One region of the Pseudarthrobacter sp. MM222 genome, then DNA from elsewhere that is predicted to be linked to it. Evidence: predicted binding sites of a transcription regulator. Region 1 holds the regulator's gene; the other holds the start of a gene.
The links. The regulator Rex, encoded in region 1, represses fermentation and respiration genes when NADH is low (regulators of the CRP and FNR family bind a similar motif). The targets are predictions, from matches to a motif close to CTTGTGAANNNNTTCACAAG.
Positions count from the first base shown of each region.

Region 2: the regulator Rex is predicted to act here: its motif matches at 5,819-5,838, upstream of OM977_RS12080 (glyceraldehyde-3-phosphate dehydrogenase).

Region 1 is NZ_OX352321.1:3,529,749-3,538,318, reverse strand. It holds gene OM977_RS16195 (helix-turn-helix domain-containing protein) at 1-81, shown strand, start outside; gene OM977_RS16190 (30S ribosomal protein bS22) at 274-372, shown strand; gene OM977_RS16185 (HAD family hydrolase) at 468-1,286, opposite strand; gene OM977_RS16180 (glutaredoxin family protein) at 1,388-1,660, shown strand; gene OM977_RS16175 (redox-sensing transcriptional repressor Rex) at 1,734-2,429, shown strand; gene OM977_RS16170 (hypothetical protein) at 2,476-3,183, opposite strand; gene OM977_RS16165 (hypothetical protein) at 3,418-4,152, opposite strand; gene OM977_RS16160 (YceI family protein) at 4,396-4,944, opposite strand; partial or broken gene OM977_RS16155 (histidine phosphatase family protein) at 5,155-5,819, shown strand; gene OM977_RS16150 (TlpA family protein disulfide reductase) at 5,873-6,463, shown strand; gene OM977_RS16145 (cytochrome c biogenesis CcdA family protein) at 6,476-7,231, shown strand; gene resB (cytochrome c biogenesis protein ResB) at 7,231-8,570, shown strand, end outside.
Region 2 is NZ_OX352321.1:2,645,128-2,653,697, forward strand. It holds gene OM977_RS12050 (acyl-CoA dehydrogenase family protein) at 1-965, shown strand, start outside; gene def (peptide deformylase) at 1,011-1,583, shown strand; gene OM977_RS12060 (alpha/beta fold hydrolase) at 1,611-2,321, opposite strand; gene OM977_RS12065 (DUF1579 family protein) at 2,331-2,789, opposite strand; gene OM977_RS12070 (HNH endonuclease family protein) at 2,855-3,670, opposite strand; gene OM977_RS12075 (hypothetical protein) at 3,812-4,021, opposite strand; gene OM977_RS12080 (glyceraldehyde-3-phosphate dehydrogenase) at 4,110-5,564, opposite strand; gene OM977_RS12085 (acyltransferase) at 5,968-6,702, shown strand; gene OM977_RS12090 (capsular polysaccharide synthesis protein) at 6,979-7,959, opposite strand; RNA gene rnpB (RNase P RNA component class A) at 8,224-8,570, opposite strand, start outside.

The sequences.
Region 1 (8,570 bases):
CGCTCGTACCGGGTGCCCGAAAGCGCCGTCGAACAGTATCTCAAGGGTGCCGTCGTCGACGGTCACACCGGGACTGCCTGAAACCTGTAGGTCTGAGGACCCCGACCGCGGGCCCCGTGCCGCGGCGTCGGTCATGGTGTGCCCCGGATAGGCGGTACCCTGTTAAGGAACGTTTTACGTCATTGTAAGAACCTGTCCGTTGTACAGTCTGCTGCTTAGCCCGCGGACCCTTACCAACAGGCAGGTACTACATCTAGCCGGTAAGGAACTTTCGTGGGTTCAGTTATTAAGAAGCGTCGCAAGCGTATGGCCAAGAAGAAGCACCGCAAGCTGCTTCGCAAGACGCGCCACCAGCGCCGCAATAAGAAGTAGCAATACTTCGAACTGCGGAAGAGATGCCCGTTGCCTTTCAGGCGGCGGGCATCTTTTTTCGTCTGCCGCGGGGGAAGCAGCCGGTCAGCCCCAGGTCACCGGGTGGGGCCCCGGAAGCGGGAGAATCCCCGCCATAGGCCATAGATGGCACCGCCGAGCGTTGCAGCCTTGAGGCCCAGGGTGGCGGCTCGCCGCCCGGCGCGGAAGTCGTACACAGGCCAGTTGTTTTCCCGGGCGTGGCGTCGGAGCCGGGCGTCGGGGTTGATCGCTACGGGGTGCCCCACCATGCTCAGCAGCGGAATGTCGTTGTGCGAATCGCTGTAGGCCCAGCACCGGTTGAGGTCCAGGCCTTCGACCCGCGCTATCTCCCGGACTGCCACGGCCTTCGCCGGGCCGTGCAGGATGTCGCCCACCAGCCGCCCCGTGTACGAACCGTCCAGGATCTCGCCGACGGTCCCGAGGGCTCCCGTGAGTCCCAGCCGGCTGGCGATCACCGTGGCGACCTCGATCGGCGTGGCGGTCACCAGCCAGACCCGGCGCCCCACCCTGAGGTGCTGCTCGGCCAGGGCCTTGGCACCCGGCCAGATGCGGGATTCGATCATCTCGTCGTAGACCTCTTCGCCGAGCGCCTCCACATCTTCGACCGTGAAGCCGGAGGCCAGGGTCAAGGCAGAGTCGCGCACGGCGTGCACGTCGTCCATGTTTTCGCCGCGCAGCACGAACATGAGCTGCTTCCACGCAAAGCCGGCCGCCTGCGGGATGGTGAACGCCCCGCGCTGATGCATTTTGCGGGCCACGTGGAACAGGCTGGCGCCCTTCATGAGGGTGTTGTCAACGTCGAAGAAGGCCGCTTCGCCGTGCTGCGACGATGCAACAGGGTTCGTGGCCACAGCGACGTACTTCTCCTCGGGCATGCATCGAGTCTAGTTCCTGCCGGGGCGGGGCCTTTCGCACCGGACCGGAGCGCGACGGCCGGGCGTCGACGCCGGATGGCCGGCCGGGCTACGGTGGAACCATGTCCAAGCCCGCGCGCCTCCCCGATGTCGTTCTGGTCACCAAAGCCGACTGCCACCTCTGTGCCGAGGCGCGCGCCGCCGTCGGGCGTGTCACCGCCGCCCTCGGCATCGGCTGGACCGAGCAGTCGGTCGATCAGGACGCGGCGCTGCGGGAGCGCTTCGCCGAGGAGATTCCCGTGGTGCTCGTCGACGGCATTCAGCGGGATTTCTGGAAGATCGACGAAGTCCGGCTTGCCCGCACCCTGCGAAGGGCGCTGGACACGCAGTCCTGAGCGCCATTGCTTTGTTGGCTGAACTGCGTGGGCTCTAGAGTGGGAAGCACAACGCGACGCAATGGAGCAGATAGTGACTTCGCTGGATTCATCTCCCGAGGCTTTGCCCGGGGGAGCCGGGACTGCCTCTAAGCAGATTCCGCCCGCGGCCGTGGCCCGGCTGACAATTTATCTGCGCGCCCTCACCACCCTGCTGGCGGAGGGGGTGGACCGGGTTTCCTCGGAGTCCCTCGCCGAGGCCTCCGGCGTCAGCTCGTCTACGCTGCGCAAAGACCTGTCCTACGTGGGCTCCTACGGGACGCGCGGGGTGGGCTACGAGGTTCAATACCTCAACCGGAATATTGCCGCCGCGCTGGGGCTGACGCACGACTGGAGGGTTGCGATTGTCGGCGCCGGCAACCTGGGCAAGGCCCTGGCCCGGTACGGCGGCTTTGAGTCCCGTGGATTTGAGATCGTCGCGATCTTTGATGCCGACCAGATGGTGGTCGGCAGCGAAGTGGGCTGGCTGCGGGTCAGCGACGCGGCGGACCTCGAGTCGGTCCTGTTGCGGACGGGCACGAACATGGTGGTGCTGGCACTCCCCGCCGCGGTAGCGCAGAGCGTGTGCGACCGCGTTGTTGCCGCCGGTGTGCGCAGCATCCTCAGCTTTGCCCCGGTGATGCTGCAGGTCCCGCCGGGCGTTAACCTACGCAAGGTGGACATGGCGACCGAGCTCCAGATCCTTGCCTATCACGCACAAAGGGCGCAGGATCCGGAGGACGCAGACTAGGGTCTGACGTTCCGGTTCCTGCGCCCAGTGCGCCGGAGGTGGCGGTCTACTTCTGGAACGGGCCGCCCGGCTGTCCGTAGGGATTGGCGAAAGGCTGCTGCTTGCGGAAGTACGGGGAGGTCGCAGGCAGGTAAAGCATGACGATGCCCGCGATACCGGCCAGCACCGCAAGGGTGCCGATGCTCAGCGGGAACAGGCTGAAGACCGAGAGCGCGGCGAAGACCGTGCCCAGAATCCGTGCCCAGTTCTTACCCTTGCGGACGTTCAGCGCCACGAGGGCGTAAAGGGCCGCGCTGATCAGGGCGAACACGACGATGGTCCCGACCAGGAAGGGCTTGATCTCATTGAAGTTGACGTCCGCGCCGCTTGCCGCCATCTGCTCCTGGAACATGTCCCGCACGGCGGGGGTGTCCAGGGTGCCGATGGACAGCAGGAGCGAGAGCAGCCAAACCACTCCGGAGCCGACAATCAGCCAGAAGGCAATGTTGACGAGCTTCGGCACACCGTCGCCCGATTGCTGCTGGCCTGCCGGGTACTGGGCATAGGGTGATTGGCCGTATTGCGGCGCGTTTTGGCCGTACTGGGGTGCGTTTTGACCGTACTGCGGCGCGTTTTGGCCGTACTGCGGGGCGTTTTGGCCGTACTGGGGTGCGTTCTGGCCGTATTGGGGTGCGTTTTGACCGTATTGGGGCGCGGGCTGATCGCCCGGAATGGGACCGTCCGGGTTTGACGGCGGGACTGGAGGAATACTCATGGTCGGTCCTTTGTAAGTCGATCTGGATCGGCTACCGGGACCAGTAATCCTGCCCTGCCCCCAGCATGGTTTTAGTTCAACCGTACAGCGGACCAAGCGCTGCGCGGATCATTCCCGAGAGGTATTCTCGGCCACGGATTCCCAGACGGAACCCGGATGCCGGCAGGGCACCATTTTCGGCGCCGCGAAGCGGTTTTTCAGCGGTGCGGCCGGGTCCTCCGGCCGCACCGGCGGTCAGACACGGCCGCGCAGTGACGCGAACCAGGCCTGCGAATTAGGCAGCCACATCAGCACGGTCGCCGCCAGGCTGATGATGAAGCCCGGCCAACTGCTGCCGCTTCGTCCGTCCGTGGCGCTGGCGCTGATGATGGTCAGGAGCAGGGATACGCCGGCCAGAATCGTGAGGGCGAGCCGGGCCCATTCACGGCCTTCCTTCATTTTCATGGCCAGGATGAACTGGGCGGCGGCCAACGCAAGCGCCACCAGCACGAGCAGCAGCACCACGATGCCGATGCCGGGAGCGACGGTAAGAAGGACGAAGGATCCGAAGAGGCCAATAACGCCACCCAGCAGCCCGAGCAGACCTCCGATGAGCCAGATCCAGTAGGACACTTTCAGCTCGGTCGGCATGCTGGCGACGCTGAACATGCCGGAGAAGCCCCCTTGGGGCAGAACATCGTTGACGTTCCGGGGCCGGTCGGCAGGCATTTCGAAGCGGAAGCCCCCCGGCGCTCCGGGCTGCCCCGGCGGCTGGTATCCCGGAGCCTGGCCGTGGCCCTGCGGCGGTGGCTGATAGCCCTGCGGCGGTACGTAGTGACCCTGCTGCGGCGGCTGGTATCCCGCTCCTGCCGGAGGGCCGGCCGGAGCTCCTGCCGGAGCCGGTTCGGAGCCGGTGGGCGGTAGATTGCCGGGCTGCGGGGGCTGGGCACCCGGCTGCTGCGGCGGCCGGACATCATCAGGGTTGCTCATGGCTCTCACTGTAGACCGCGATACCCCCGTTATCTAGGGAATTTGAGCCCGGTCAACAGCACGTCGGAACCATTCCTGGTTTGGTCGGCAAAGCCGGAGGCAACCAGGTGGGAGGTCGGGCGCCGGGGCTGCGTTCTACGAAGCCTCGCCGGCTGCCCCGCAGCTTCACCGCACCCGTACGCGGTTAAACAAAGCACCCCGCTCCATCCCAAGGATGAAGCGGGGTGCCGCTGCAGCGGATGATTATGCTGCGGGAGCGATGAAGGCCAGTTCGAGGTTGACGGCAACCTTGTCGCTGACGAGTACTCCACCCGCTTCAAGTACTGCGTTCCAGGTCAGACCGAAGTCCTTGCGGCTGATCGTGGTTTCGGCGGACAGGCCGGCGCGGGTGTTGCCAAACGGATCAACAGCAACGCCGTTGAACTCGGTCTCCAGGGCCACCGGGCGGGTTACGCCCTTGATGGTGAGATCGCCCTGGAGTTCGTAGGCGTCGCCCTTGGGGACGATGGTGTTGGACACGAAGGAGATTTCGGGGAAGGTCTCGACGTCGAAGAAGTCTTCGCCGCGGACGTGGCCGTCGCGGTTGACGTCGCCGGAATCGAAGCTCGCCGTTTTGATGGTGGCGTTCACCTTGGAGTCGGCGATGTTCTCGGCGAGCTCGAGGGTGGCCTCGGCGTCCTTGAACTGACCGCGGACCTTGCTGATGCCTGCGTGGCGGACGGTGAAGGCGATCTCGCTGTGCGAGTTGTCGAGGGACCAGGTGCCGGTGGTGACGTTGGCGGGAAGAGCCATGATGTTTTCTCCTTGAGTCGGTTGGGTTGTGCGGTAGGTCTGATCGCTGGTCGAAACGATTCGTTGAAGTCTCAACTAACTGCTTCACCCAGTATAAACATGCATTTGCATCTTTTATTCCAACAGCAGGGAACATTTCTTCAAACTCTTCAGTTCTACCTCTTGTAGAAGATTTCGTCATTGACGCTGCCCTTTGAGAAACTGGTACACATGCCCCAAGCCATCGTTCATCTGCTCCGCCACGGCGAGGTCCACAATCCCGACGCCGTCCTGTACGGCAGGATGCCGGAATTCCACCTCTCCGAGCTTGGCCGGCAGATGGCGCTGACGCTCGCGGAGCACTTCCAGGACCGCGTAGCCCAAGGGGCCAACATCGTCCATGTGGCCGCCTCTCCGCTGACCCGTGCGCAGGAGACGGCGCAGCCCATCGCCGAAGCGCTCAATCTCGAAATCACCACCGATGACCGGATCATCGAGGCTGCGAACTACTTCGAGGGCCTCCACGTCTCCAAGGCGGAACTCCTTCGGCCGAAGCACTGGCCGATGCTGCGTAACCCCTTCCGGCCCTCCTGGGGGAGCCCTACAAGCAGCAGGCTGCCCGCGTCATTGCCGCCGTGCAGGACGCGCGGCTGCGGGCCATCGCCCTAGGCGGCGGGGACGCCGAGGCGATCCTGGTCAGCCACCAGCTGCCCATCTGGGCCACCCGGCGCAGCGCCGAAGGCAAGCCGCTCTGGCATGACCCGCGGAAGCGGGAATGCACCCTGACTTCGGTCACGTCCCTCGTGTTCGACGACGCCGGCAACCTCGTGCGCGTCGACTACAGCGAGCCCGCCGCCGCCCTCCTGCCCGGCGCGTCAAGCACCCCGGGGGCCTGAGCATGACCGGACAAAACGCACCAGGGTCCGGCGCGCAGCCGGCCAATTCGGCTATGAGCCGCCGCAACGTCCTGACGGCGGGCGGCGCCGCGCTCGCCGTCGTACTGGGGCTCTCCGGCTGTGCCCAGGAAGATGCGCTGGCCAAACAGGCCAGGGCAGGTGACAACAAGAACTACGTCGCCGGTGACGGGTCGGTGACGGAGTTCGCCGCCGCGGACCGCAAGAGCCCCGTTGACCTTCACGGCACGCTGTTCGACGGCAGCACGGTGGCTGCAGCGGATTTTCAGGGCAAAGTCACTGTGCTTAACTTCTGGTTCGCCGCCTGCGCCCCCTGCCGGGTGGAAGCGCCCTCGCTGGAGGCCCTGCACCAGGAGTTCCAGAGCCAGGGTGTGCAGTTCTACGGAGTGAACCTCCGCGACGAGAAAGCCACCGCGGAGGCCTTCGACAAGACGTTCAACCTGACTTACCCCAGCTTCAACGACAAGGACGGCGCCGTGCTCCTCGCCGTCTCCGGCCTCGTGCCCCCGGGGGCCGTCCCCACCACCCTGGTGCTGGACAAGCAGGGCCGGGTCGCATCCCGGGTCCTCGGCGAGATCCAGAAAGGGACGCTCAAATCCCTTATCGCCGCTGCCGTGGCAGAGTAGCGGCCTGCCACCATGAACAGTCCCTTCGCCGAAGCCATCCTCAACGGTTCGCTCCTGCTGGCCATCCCGGTGGCGCTGCTGGCCGGGTTCGTCTCCTTCCTCTCGCCCTGCGTGCTGCCCCTCGTCCCGGGCTACCTGGGCTACGTCACCGGGCTGACCGGCGTCGACCTCCAGAAGCAAAAGCGCGGCCGCATGCTGGCAGGCATCGGGCTCTTCGTCCTGGGCTTCTCGGTGATCTTCGTGTTGCTCGGCGGCGCTTTCGGCCAGCTGGGGACCCTCATCACGGGCTCGGAGAACAGGTGGATCACCCAGGTTCTGGGAGTCCTGGTGATCATCATGGGTGTCGTGTTCATGGGCGGGTTCGGCTGGTTCCAGCGCGACGCGAAGATCCATGCCAAGCCGCCGGCCGGGCTGTGGGGTGCACCATTGCTTGGCATCACGTTCGGACTCGGCTGGGCGCCGTGCATCGGGCCGACTTATTCCGCGGTGCAGCTCCTCAGCCTCTCCGGCGGATCTTCAGCGGCCAAAGGCGCGTTCCTGGCCTTCGTATATAGCCTGGGCCTGGGCATCCCCTTCCTGCTGATTGCCTTGGCCGTGCGCCGCGGTGTCGGTGTGATGTCCTTCTTCCGCAAGCACCGGCTCGCCATCCAGCGCACCGGTGGCGGCATCCTGATCGTGCTGGGCCTGCTGATGGCCAGCGGCGTGTGGGGGACCTGGGTTTCCGGGTTGCAGTACTGGTTCCAAACCGATGTGAAATTGCCGATCTGATGAGCGAGCGAGTGAACGTAGAGAAGAAGTCCCCGGCCCCCGGCAACCCGCCCGACGCCCCCGCTACGGCAGACCCCGCCGGTATGAAGGGCGCGGACGGCAAACCCGTCCCGGACGGCACGCGCACCGCTGCCGCCAAGGCGGAAGCTGTCCTGCCCGCGCTCGGACCGCTGGGCATGCTCCGCTGGGCGTGGACCCAGCTGACCAGCATGCGCACTGCACTGTTCCTCCTGTTGATGCTCGCTGTCGCGGCGGTGCCCGGCTCGCTGTTCCCGCAGCGGCCCGCCAACCCCTCCACCGTCACCCAGTACATCAAGGACCACCCGGACTACGGCAAGCTCCTGGACACGCTGCAGCTGTACGACGTGTACTCCTCGGCGTGGTTTTCCGCCATCTACATCCTGCTGTTCATTTCCCTGATCGGCTGCGTGGTTCCCCGGGCCATCGCGCACTACAAGGCCATGCGCTCCCAGCCGCCGCGCACTCCGGCACGGCTCTCCCGCCTGCCCGAGTACGGCACGCTGGTCATCCCCGGCGACGCCGGGATCCCGGCGTCGCAAGCCATCACCGAGGCCGCCGGACTGCTGAAGAAGCGCGGTTACCGGGTGGATGTCCGGGACAGCGACGGCGCGCGCCCGTCCCTTGGCGCGGAGCGCGGCTTCCTGCGCGAAGTGGGCAACCTCGTCTTCCACACTGCGCTGATCGGTGTGCTGGTGTCCGTCGCCATCGGCGGGCTGTTCGGCTACAGCGGGCAGCGGATCCTGGTGGAGGGCGACACGTTCGTGAACACCCTCGTCGGCTATGACCAGTTCACGCCCGGGACGAACTTCCAGAGCAGCCAGCTACAGCCCTACTCGGTCCAGCTGGACAAGTTCCAGATCACCTTCGACCGTGAATCGCAGGGCAAATTCGGCCAGCCCATCGACTTCAAGGCCGAGGTGACCACCAAGGAGTCCCCGGACGCGCCTGCCAAGAAGGAGGTGCTCAAGGTCAATGATCCGCTGACCCTGGGCGGCACCAGCATGTACCTCACCGGCAACGGCTACGCTCCTGTCGTCACCATCCGCGACGGCGCCGGGAACATCGCCATGCAGGGCCCGGTTGTCGCCAAGCTCCAGGGCGAGAACTACTACTCCTCGGCGGTCATCAAAGTGCCGGACGCCAAACCCGAACAGCTCGCGTTCGCCGGCTTCTTCTTGCCCACGGCCTTCGTCACCGAGGAAGGCGTGTCCTTCAGCGGCGATCCGGAGCTGATCAACCCCCAGCTGACGCTGAACTCGTACTTCGGAGACCTCGGCCTGGACGACGGCGCCCCGCAGAACGTCTTCGAGCTCGACGT
Region 2 (8,570 bases), 880 kb from region 1:
GCATGGACGACTACCGCTTCCGGGCCGTGCTGGACGAGGAGTTCGCCAGGAGCAACCACCTCGCGGTGGGCCTCGCCTTCCACCTGCACGATGACATGGTCCTCCCCCACCTGCTGGCCTACGGCTCCGATGACCTGAAGGGCCGCTGGCTGCCGGGCATGGCGTCCGGCGAAATTGTGACCTCAGTCGCGTGGACCGAGCCCGGCGCCGGCTCGGATCTGCGCGGCATCCGCACCAAAGCCGTCCGCGACGGCGACGACTGGCTGGTCAGCGGCCAGAAGACCTTCATCGGAAACGGCATCTCCGGCGACGCGTCCCTGGTCCTGGCCCGCACCGACGGCAGCTCCGGGCGGGGAAAGCACGACTCCTTCTCCCTATTCCTGGTCCGCAAGGGCGAGGGCTACAACACCGGCAGGCAGCTGGACAAGATGGGCCTCAAGGCCTCGGACACGGCCGAACTGTTTTTCGACAACGTCCGCGTCCCGCACGCCGATTTGGTGGGCGAGGAGGGCAAGGGCCTGCAGTACGCCGCCGAACAGCTCCCCCAGGGCCGGCTCGCGATCGCCACCGCAAGTTCCGCCGTCGTCCGCGCCATCTACGAGGCGACCGTCGGCTACACGAAGGAACGCAACGCGTTCGGCGAGCGGATTATCGACTTCCAGAACACCCGCTTTGAACTAGCGGACATCCTCACCGAGGTCGAGGTCACCGAAGCCTACGTGGACCAGGCAATCCTGGCTTTCAACGCCGGAGAGCTCGACGCCGCCGCCGCCGCCCGCGCCAAACTGTGGGCCTCCGAGCGCGCCAAGTCGATCACCGACCGCTGCCTCCAACTGCACGGCGGCTACGGCTACATCATGGAATACCCCGTAGCCCAGGCCTTTCTCGCCGCCCGGCTGCTGACGATTTTCGGCGGCACCAACGAAATCATGCGCGACGTCGTCGGCCGCACCATCGCCGGCTGAGCGTCCCCACGCACCCGCCAAGAAGCATTCGAGGAAACAGCTGAGATGACCGTTCTGCCAATCACGATCTGGGGCGAGCCCGTTCTGCACCGCCGGGCAGCGGAAGTGGACGTCTTCGACGACGAGCTCCGCACCTTGATCGCGGACATGTTCGAGACCAACGATGCCGCCAACGGCGTGGGCCTGGCCGCACCGCAGGTCGGGGTGGGCAAGCGGCTCTTCGTCTACAGGTACGCCAACGACGACGGCGCGCCGCCGTCCGGCGTCCTCGTCAACCCCGTGCTGACCCTCTCCAAGGTCTCCGGGGCACTGCCGGACCCGGACGAGGAAGAGGAAGGCTGCCTGTCTTTTCCCGGTGGACAGTACCCGCTCAAGCGCGCCGAATGGGCCCGCGTGCAGGGCTTCGACGGCGACGGGAACCCCGTGGACTTCGAGGCCACGGGATGGTTCGCCCGGGTGATCCAGCACGAATACGACCACCTCGATGGCAAGCTCTACGTCAACCGGCTGATCGACCGGTACGCGCGCAAGGCCATGAAGCAGGCCAAGAAAAGCGGCTGGGGCGTCCCCGGCCTGACCTGGATGCCGGGCGTGGACCCGGATCCGTTCGGGCACTGACGAACCCGGCTTGAGTGACCCGGCCGGCTAGCTCGCCGAAGCGCGGCCGACGGCGGCCTGGATCGCGGCGCCCAGCTCAGCGGGCTTCGTGAACTGCGGCCAGTGGCCGGTGGGCAGGTCCACGTAATCGACGGCTCTCATCCGCCCGAGTTCGGCCACATACGGGTGGCCGGCCTCAATCATCTCGGTCAGCATCGAGGACGGAAACTCACAGGCGATCACGGTGGCAGGGACCTGGAAGCGGCGCTCGTCCGTCAGATGCTGCTGGTCCTGGGCCACTCCTTTTGGCTGCGGGATCGCGCGGGCCCGGAACATGGCCCGCAGTTCCGCACTCAGGTCCACGAGGTCCTCGTCGTCGAAAAGGTCCCAAGGCGGCAGCGGAACGTCGTCGCCGTCGTCGGGAAGTTCATCGTTGATCACGCCGCCGTCCCCGAGCGGGCCGCTGTCCACGTAGATTGCCCGGGCCACCCGGTCCGGACGGGCGTCGACGGCGCCATGGATAATCGCTCCCCCGCCCGAATGACCGACGAGGACCACCGGAGCGTCGAAGGAATCGATCTTCGCTACGACTGCGTCGATGTGCGTGCGCAGTCCGATGCCGGCGCGCGGCGCATCGACTGACTCCAGGCCCGGCAGGGTGAGCGGGTGGACCGCATGCCCGGCCGCAACGAGCGGCGGGGTGACCTCCTCCCACGAGGAGGCATCCAACCAGAATCCGGGTACCAGGATGATGTCCATGCCGGTACCCTACCGTTCGAGTACCAGCTCCACCACCTGGTAGGGGTCCTCACCCGGGACGACGTTGTGCATGGTGATGCGACCGCCCCGGCCTTCACCCGGGTGGATGTGGATCTGCCAGCCCCAGTCCGGTCCGCTCGGCGCCGCGTAGGAGCCGTTGAGCCGGAGGACGCCGTCCGCGCCCACGGTCCCGGAGAACTGCATCAGCGCCCGGCCCGTGTGCCACGAGTCCAGCCACACCGCGGTGGCCGGCTCCGCATCGGACGAGCCGCCGGCCAGCAGCAACAGACCTTCCTGCGGGCTCTCTCCGTCTGACCAGGTGTACGCGACGCTCGCGAAGTGCGCCGCGGTCACCTTCACTGTGGCGGTGGCCGCCGAGTCCTTGTAGTCGTCCGTTGGCATGAGCCGGAAGCGGTTTTCTCCTTGCGACTTGCCAAGCAACGGCGTCACGTATCGCACAATGTCCATTGCTGCAGTCTACGGAGCACGTCAACCGGGTACCGTCAACCCCTCATCCCCGTCCCTCCGGGTCCTCAGCGGACGGCCTGGACCCGGTGCGGGACAATCGTCTGCTGTTGCGGGCAGGATCCCAGGACGCGTTTCATCGCGTCCTTCTCCGCCGGCGTGACCCAAAGCCGGTAGGCGGCCTTGACCGAGATCTGCCGGGCGACATAGTGGCAGCGGAAGTTTTTGTTCGGCGGGAGCCAGGTGGCGGCGTCGGACGCGCTCTTGTCCTGGTTCGCCGGCCCGTCAACGGCGATGAGGTTCAGCGGATCGTTTGCCAGGTGTTGGCGCTGTTCCGCGGTTAGCTGTTGCGCCCCTTTCTGCCAGGCATCCCCGAGTGCCACGACGTGGTCGATCTGCACGGCTTTGCTGCTGTCGGCGCCCCGGCGGAAGGAGATCTTCCGCCCGGTATAGGGTTCCTCGAAGGATCCTCCGGCCACCCGGCAGCTTGAGGCTTCGGTGAAGGCAACGTCCGCGAGGTCCCGGCGGAGGATGTCGTTGCGGGTATCGCAGCCGTTCCGGTCCACGTCCAGCCACGCCTGGCCGAATGCCGCCCGGTCATAATTGCCCATCGCGGCCCGTCCCTTGACCGTCAGCGTGTCCAGCAAGGCAGCCGCAGCTCCGGGCGGGACAGCGCGGACGGAGGGCACGGCTTTCATCCAGCCTTGGGCGAGTACCGGCGCCTCGCGGGGCCCGTTGGCCGGCGGCCCCACGGCAGCGAACTGGCCGACCGCGAAAAACCAGGCCAGTCCTCCAATGACAACGGACACCCCGGTGGCCAGGATCGCCCACGCCAGACGGGAACGGCGACGCGCCCGGCGGAACTCCGCCCACGTGAGCGTCACGACCGGACCCGGCCGCTGCGGTTCAAAGCGGGGCTTTCCTGCTGCATGCCAGAAGCCTAGGGCAGGGAGAAGATGCTTCCTGCGTTGTCCACAGTGTGGAGGCCGAGTGGCCGCCCCGCAGGAGCCGTACGTTCCGCGGGTCTACTGCTCCTTGGTCACCCGCAGCAGGTCTTCGTTGGCAATGATCATCAGCTCCTCGAGCTGCTTGACCCTTGCGTCGTCGATCTCGCCGGCGTCCCGTTTGGCAAGGGCATCGTCGAAGAGCCGCTTTGCTTCCTTGGCGTTCCGGCGGGCGATGTCCAGGGCACGTTCAAGGGTGGTTTCGTGGTCCACAGCCGAGTTCTGTTCCATGGCTCCATTGTGGGGGCCTTTCCCGGCCGATTCCAGAGGATCGGCCGGGAAAGGAACAAAACGTCCCGGTCAGGGGCGTGCCGTGGTGTCAGACCTCGGCCGGCAGACCCGCGGCCGCCAGGATCGAGGCCGCATCCTTGGCGGGGAACGACGGCGGGTTCACGCCGGCCATTTCCTCCATGACGCGGACTACCTGGCAGCTGTAGCCGAACTCGTTGTCGTACCAGACGTAGAGGACGAGGTTCTTGTCGTTCGAGATCGTGGCCAGGCCGTCGACGATGCCCGCGCGGCGGGAGCCGACGAAGTCAGTGGAGACAACTTCGGGGGAATCGATGTAGTCGATCTGCTTGCGCAGCTCCGAGTGCAGCGACATCTCCCGCAGGTAGTCGTTGACCTCATCCTTGGTGGTGCCGTTTTCCAGGCTGAGGTTGAGGATGGCCAGGGACACGTCCGGGGTGGGGACGCGGATGGAGCTGCCCGTAAGTTTGCCGAGGAGCTCGGGCAGGGCCTTCGCCACGGCCTTTGCGGCACCCGTCTCGGTGATGACCATGTTCAGCGCGGCGGACCGCCCGCGGCGGTCGCCCTTGTGGAAGTTGTCGATCAGGTTCTGGTCGTTGGTGAAGGAGTGGACGGTCTCGACGTGGCCGTGCACCACACCGTAACGGTCATTGATCGCCTTCAGGACCGGGGTGATGGCGTTGGTGGTGCAGGAAGCCGCGGAAACGATCTTGTCGGAGTCAGCGATCGTCGCCTGGTTGATGCCGTGGACGATGTTCTTCAAGTCGCCCTTGCCCGGAGCCGTGAGGAGCACGCGGGAAACGCCCTTGCTCTGCAGGTGCTGGGACAGGCCCTCCGCATCGCGCCAGCGGCCGGTGTTGTCGACCACCAGGGCGTCGCGGATGCCGTAGGCCGAGTAGTCGACCGTGGCGGGATTGTCCGAGTAGATGACCTGGATCTGCACGCCGTTGGCGGTGATCGTGTCGTTCTCGAGGTCTACCTTGATGGTGCCTTCGAAGGAGCCATGGACCGAGTCGCGGCGCAGCAGGCTGGCACGCTTGGCCAGGTCATTGTCCGAGCCGCGGCGGACCACGATGGCGCGCAGCCGCAGGCCGTGGCCGCCACCGGCCTTTTCGATCAGGAGGCGGGCCAGGAGCCGGCCGATGCGGCCGAAGCCGTAGAGGACGACGTCGGTGCTGGTGCGGTCGTCGCCGCCGCGCTTGCCGACAACGTCGGCCAGTTCCTCACGGAGGAACTCATCCAGGCTGACGCCGTCGCCCTCGGCACGGTACTTCTCGGTGAGGCGCGCGATGTCGATGGCTGCCGCGCCGAGTTCCAGCTTGGTCAGCGCGTCCAGCAGCGGGGCGGTCTCTTCGAGGCGCAGCTCTTCCTTGCTCATCCGGCGGGCGAAACGGTGCGCCTTGAGGATGTTCATGGTGGACTTGTTAATGAGGCTGCGGCCGTGGATGGAGGTCACCACGTTGTTCTCGCGGTACAGCCGGCCGATCACCGGGATCATGGCCTCGGCGAGCGCCTCACGGCCCATCCACGTATCAAGACAAGAATCTGACGTCTGGCTCACAGAACTACCTTCCTAGAATCCGCCACATACGTCCTCGTATGTGGAAGTCGGCCGCCGGACGTTATCCGGAACCTGGGCGTCGCCGGGGATTCGGTCCACCCCGGCGCCCGCATGTGCCGCAAAGAAAAACCACCGGCTGCGAACGCAGACCCGGTGGCAGAACTTCTACGTTCGCTATCTATTCTAGGTCGGCGCTCGGTCCGCCAAGTAGCCGGCGAAGCGTGAAATGACTCACATGGGCGCCGGGAGGGCCGCTAGGCTGGATCCCCGGACGTCCGCCATCGCTCTGGCTTACTGCTAAAGCAGCCGCATGGACAGCACGACGTGGTGGCGATAGGGGCCACTACCCGTCGGTATCATCGGAAGCATGACTATCACCGCGCTGGCACCCTACCGGGACGACAAAGGCAACACCATCATTTACTCCGGCACGGGTGGCCGTGACGTCACGGTTGAGTTCAGGGGATCCAACAACACCCTCGAAGTCGCTGAGACTGCAAACTTGCGCAGGGTGCACTTCAGCTTCGACTGCGACAACGGAGTGGGCCGGATCGGAGGTCACAAGAACGGGAATTTCGCGGCATACATACGCATCGGCCAAGACTCCACCGTAATTATCGGAGACGACGTGACGGCTACACAAAGCGTCAGCATGACATGTGTTGAGGGGCAAACGCTGACAGTTGGCAATGACTGCATGTTCGCCGTCGGCTGCCAGGTCCGTACCGATGACGCGCACGCCATCTTCGATGTCAGGTCCGGTGAACGGGTTAACCCATCAAAGCCTGTGGTGATTGGCAACCATGTTTGGCTCTCCAACGGGTCAGTCCTCCTCGGCGGAGCGACTGTTGGGGATGGATCAGTAATTGGCGCGGGTTCCTTGGTGAAGGGCGAAATCCCGAACAACTGCATAGCCGTAGGGACCCCGGCGAAGGTCGTCCGCATGCACACGGCCTGGGAGCGCCCGCACCTCTCTCTGTCCAAGCCGTACTACAAGCCCGACGCAAGCACAGTCAAGAAGTCCGCGTACTGGAACATGACCGTCCTGGAGCCGGACTACCCCAACTTCAAGTACCCCGACTACAGCAAGGCGAGCCGATGAGCGCAACGGCGCCGGAGGAAAGTACCTAAGGCATGCGAAAAGGGAAGTTAACCTCCTTGTGGTGGCACCTCCGCTTCAAAGGCTGCCCGTGCAGACGCTCGGCTGCGAAATAGCCAGCCAAGCGTCTGCATATTTAGGTAAACAGAGAGGTGTTGCACCGGCCGGCCATCGCACCGGGCCTGTCGGACAGGCGCGGTTGCCCATCTCCGTCGAAACATACCCAGGACTCGACGACCCCTCGACGTCTCCGGGATATCATTCAAGCCACTGCTCAGACTAGCGCCTCAAAAATGAGCCATGGATTAGCTCGTGGAACACTGTACCCGGCCCCACTTCCGAGGGGTCTCGCTTGTACGACAACTTATGCACAATACTGGCACCCACGATCTTTTCGGCGTCGACTTCATCTGCCCGACGTTTGAGAACACGGCCGAAAGTCCGCGGATCGTATTTCGGTCTTGGTACTTTGGCCCAGATCCTGTCCGATCGGTTATCCATCGTATGCAAAAGTTGGAAAATAAAGTGGAGATAGAAGTACGTCACGGGCCGGTCAAACACTCGCCAGTAAAGCCTCATTGAGTCCCTGACGAGATGGGTTAGGTAGTTATCAGGACGGCTCGCGAGGAACCAGCTGGAAATGGTTTTCTCCTTCGTCTCAAAGGCGAAGAAGCCTGCCTGGCCGACCAGCTCGTCAAAGTGATCCACGAGGCGTACCGTGGGAAGGCACGTGGCATCGATCCAGATACCACCATATTTGGCGAGCAGCTCGAACCTCAGCACATCCGAGAACGCGGTTCGATTCTCGCCCAGCATTTCCCGCAGGTCTGCTGGCAGCTCCACCCAGTCGGATAAGTTCTCGTCGGTGAGGACCACGATGTCGTCGGCATCGTGAAGGCGAAGAAGTTCCGCATGGCAGAATTTAACAATCTCTGGGGCGTTCTCGAAACCCTGCCCCCAGTAGACGAACACCTTCGGCTTCCAATCCTCGGGCATCACATACTCTGCGTTGAAAGCCTTGGCCGCACGGGTCATGGGAACCAAGCGAAGACGAAGCAGGTTCCTTAGCTGCACGCGCGCCCGGAATGCACGGGTCGACTCATTCAGGAGATCCCAGTCGTCCTGGCATGCATAGATGTCCTTGCCCAACGCTTCGGCAAAAAGCTCTCGCGCTTTCGCTACGTCTTTTTCTCGCGCTGCGAGGGTTCCTGCACGATTAAGTCGGTCAGTTTCGCGGCGCACCTCAAGGCCAGGTATCACGATATCTTTTCCCCATTTTTGCTAGTTGTAGTCTTTAGATTCTACCGGCGACTGGTGACCAGCGTTCTCCGCCATCCTCACCTTCGCTGGTGCGGTGCGGGCCGTCCAATCCGGCTGGATTCCATACGGGGGCTAAACTCAAATGTGGTGAGGAGCGCCGTGAACGCTGCGCCACAGTCTGCGCCGATAACTTTACCCCAACACTCCTCCCACCTCGATTCAATCGCAGAAGGATGACTCCACGGGCACCGAACGTCGTTGGGGTGGATGGGTTGACCGATACGCCGGGTTCTGTGTTCCCGCGCCGTTGCCAGCGCGGGAGTAGCGACCATCCATCTACGGACGCCGTTGCCGACGCCCTCCAGCGGCCTACCCGGACACTCGGGCGAGCAGCCCTCAAACGTGCCCTGTCTGGCCTTGCTCCGGGTGGGGTTTACCTAGCCTTCCCGGTCACCCGGGAAGCTGGTGGTCTCTTACACCACCGTTTCACCCTTACCTGCCCCGCCGCGTGTGCAAGCACCCACGGCACGCAGGCGGTCTGTTCTCTGTGGCACTGGCCTGCGGGTTACCCCGAGTGGGCGTTACCCACCACCCTGCTCTGCGGAGCCCGG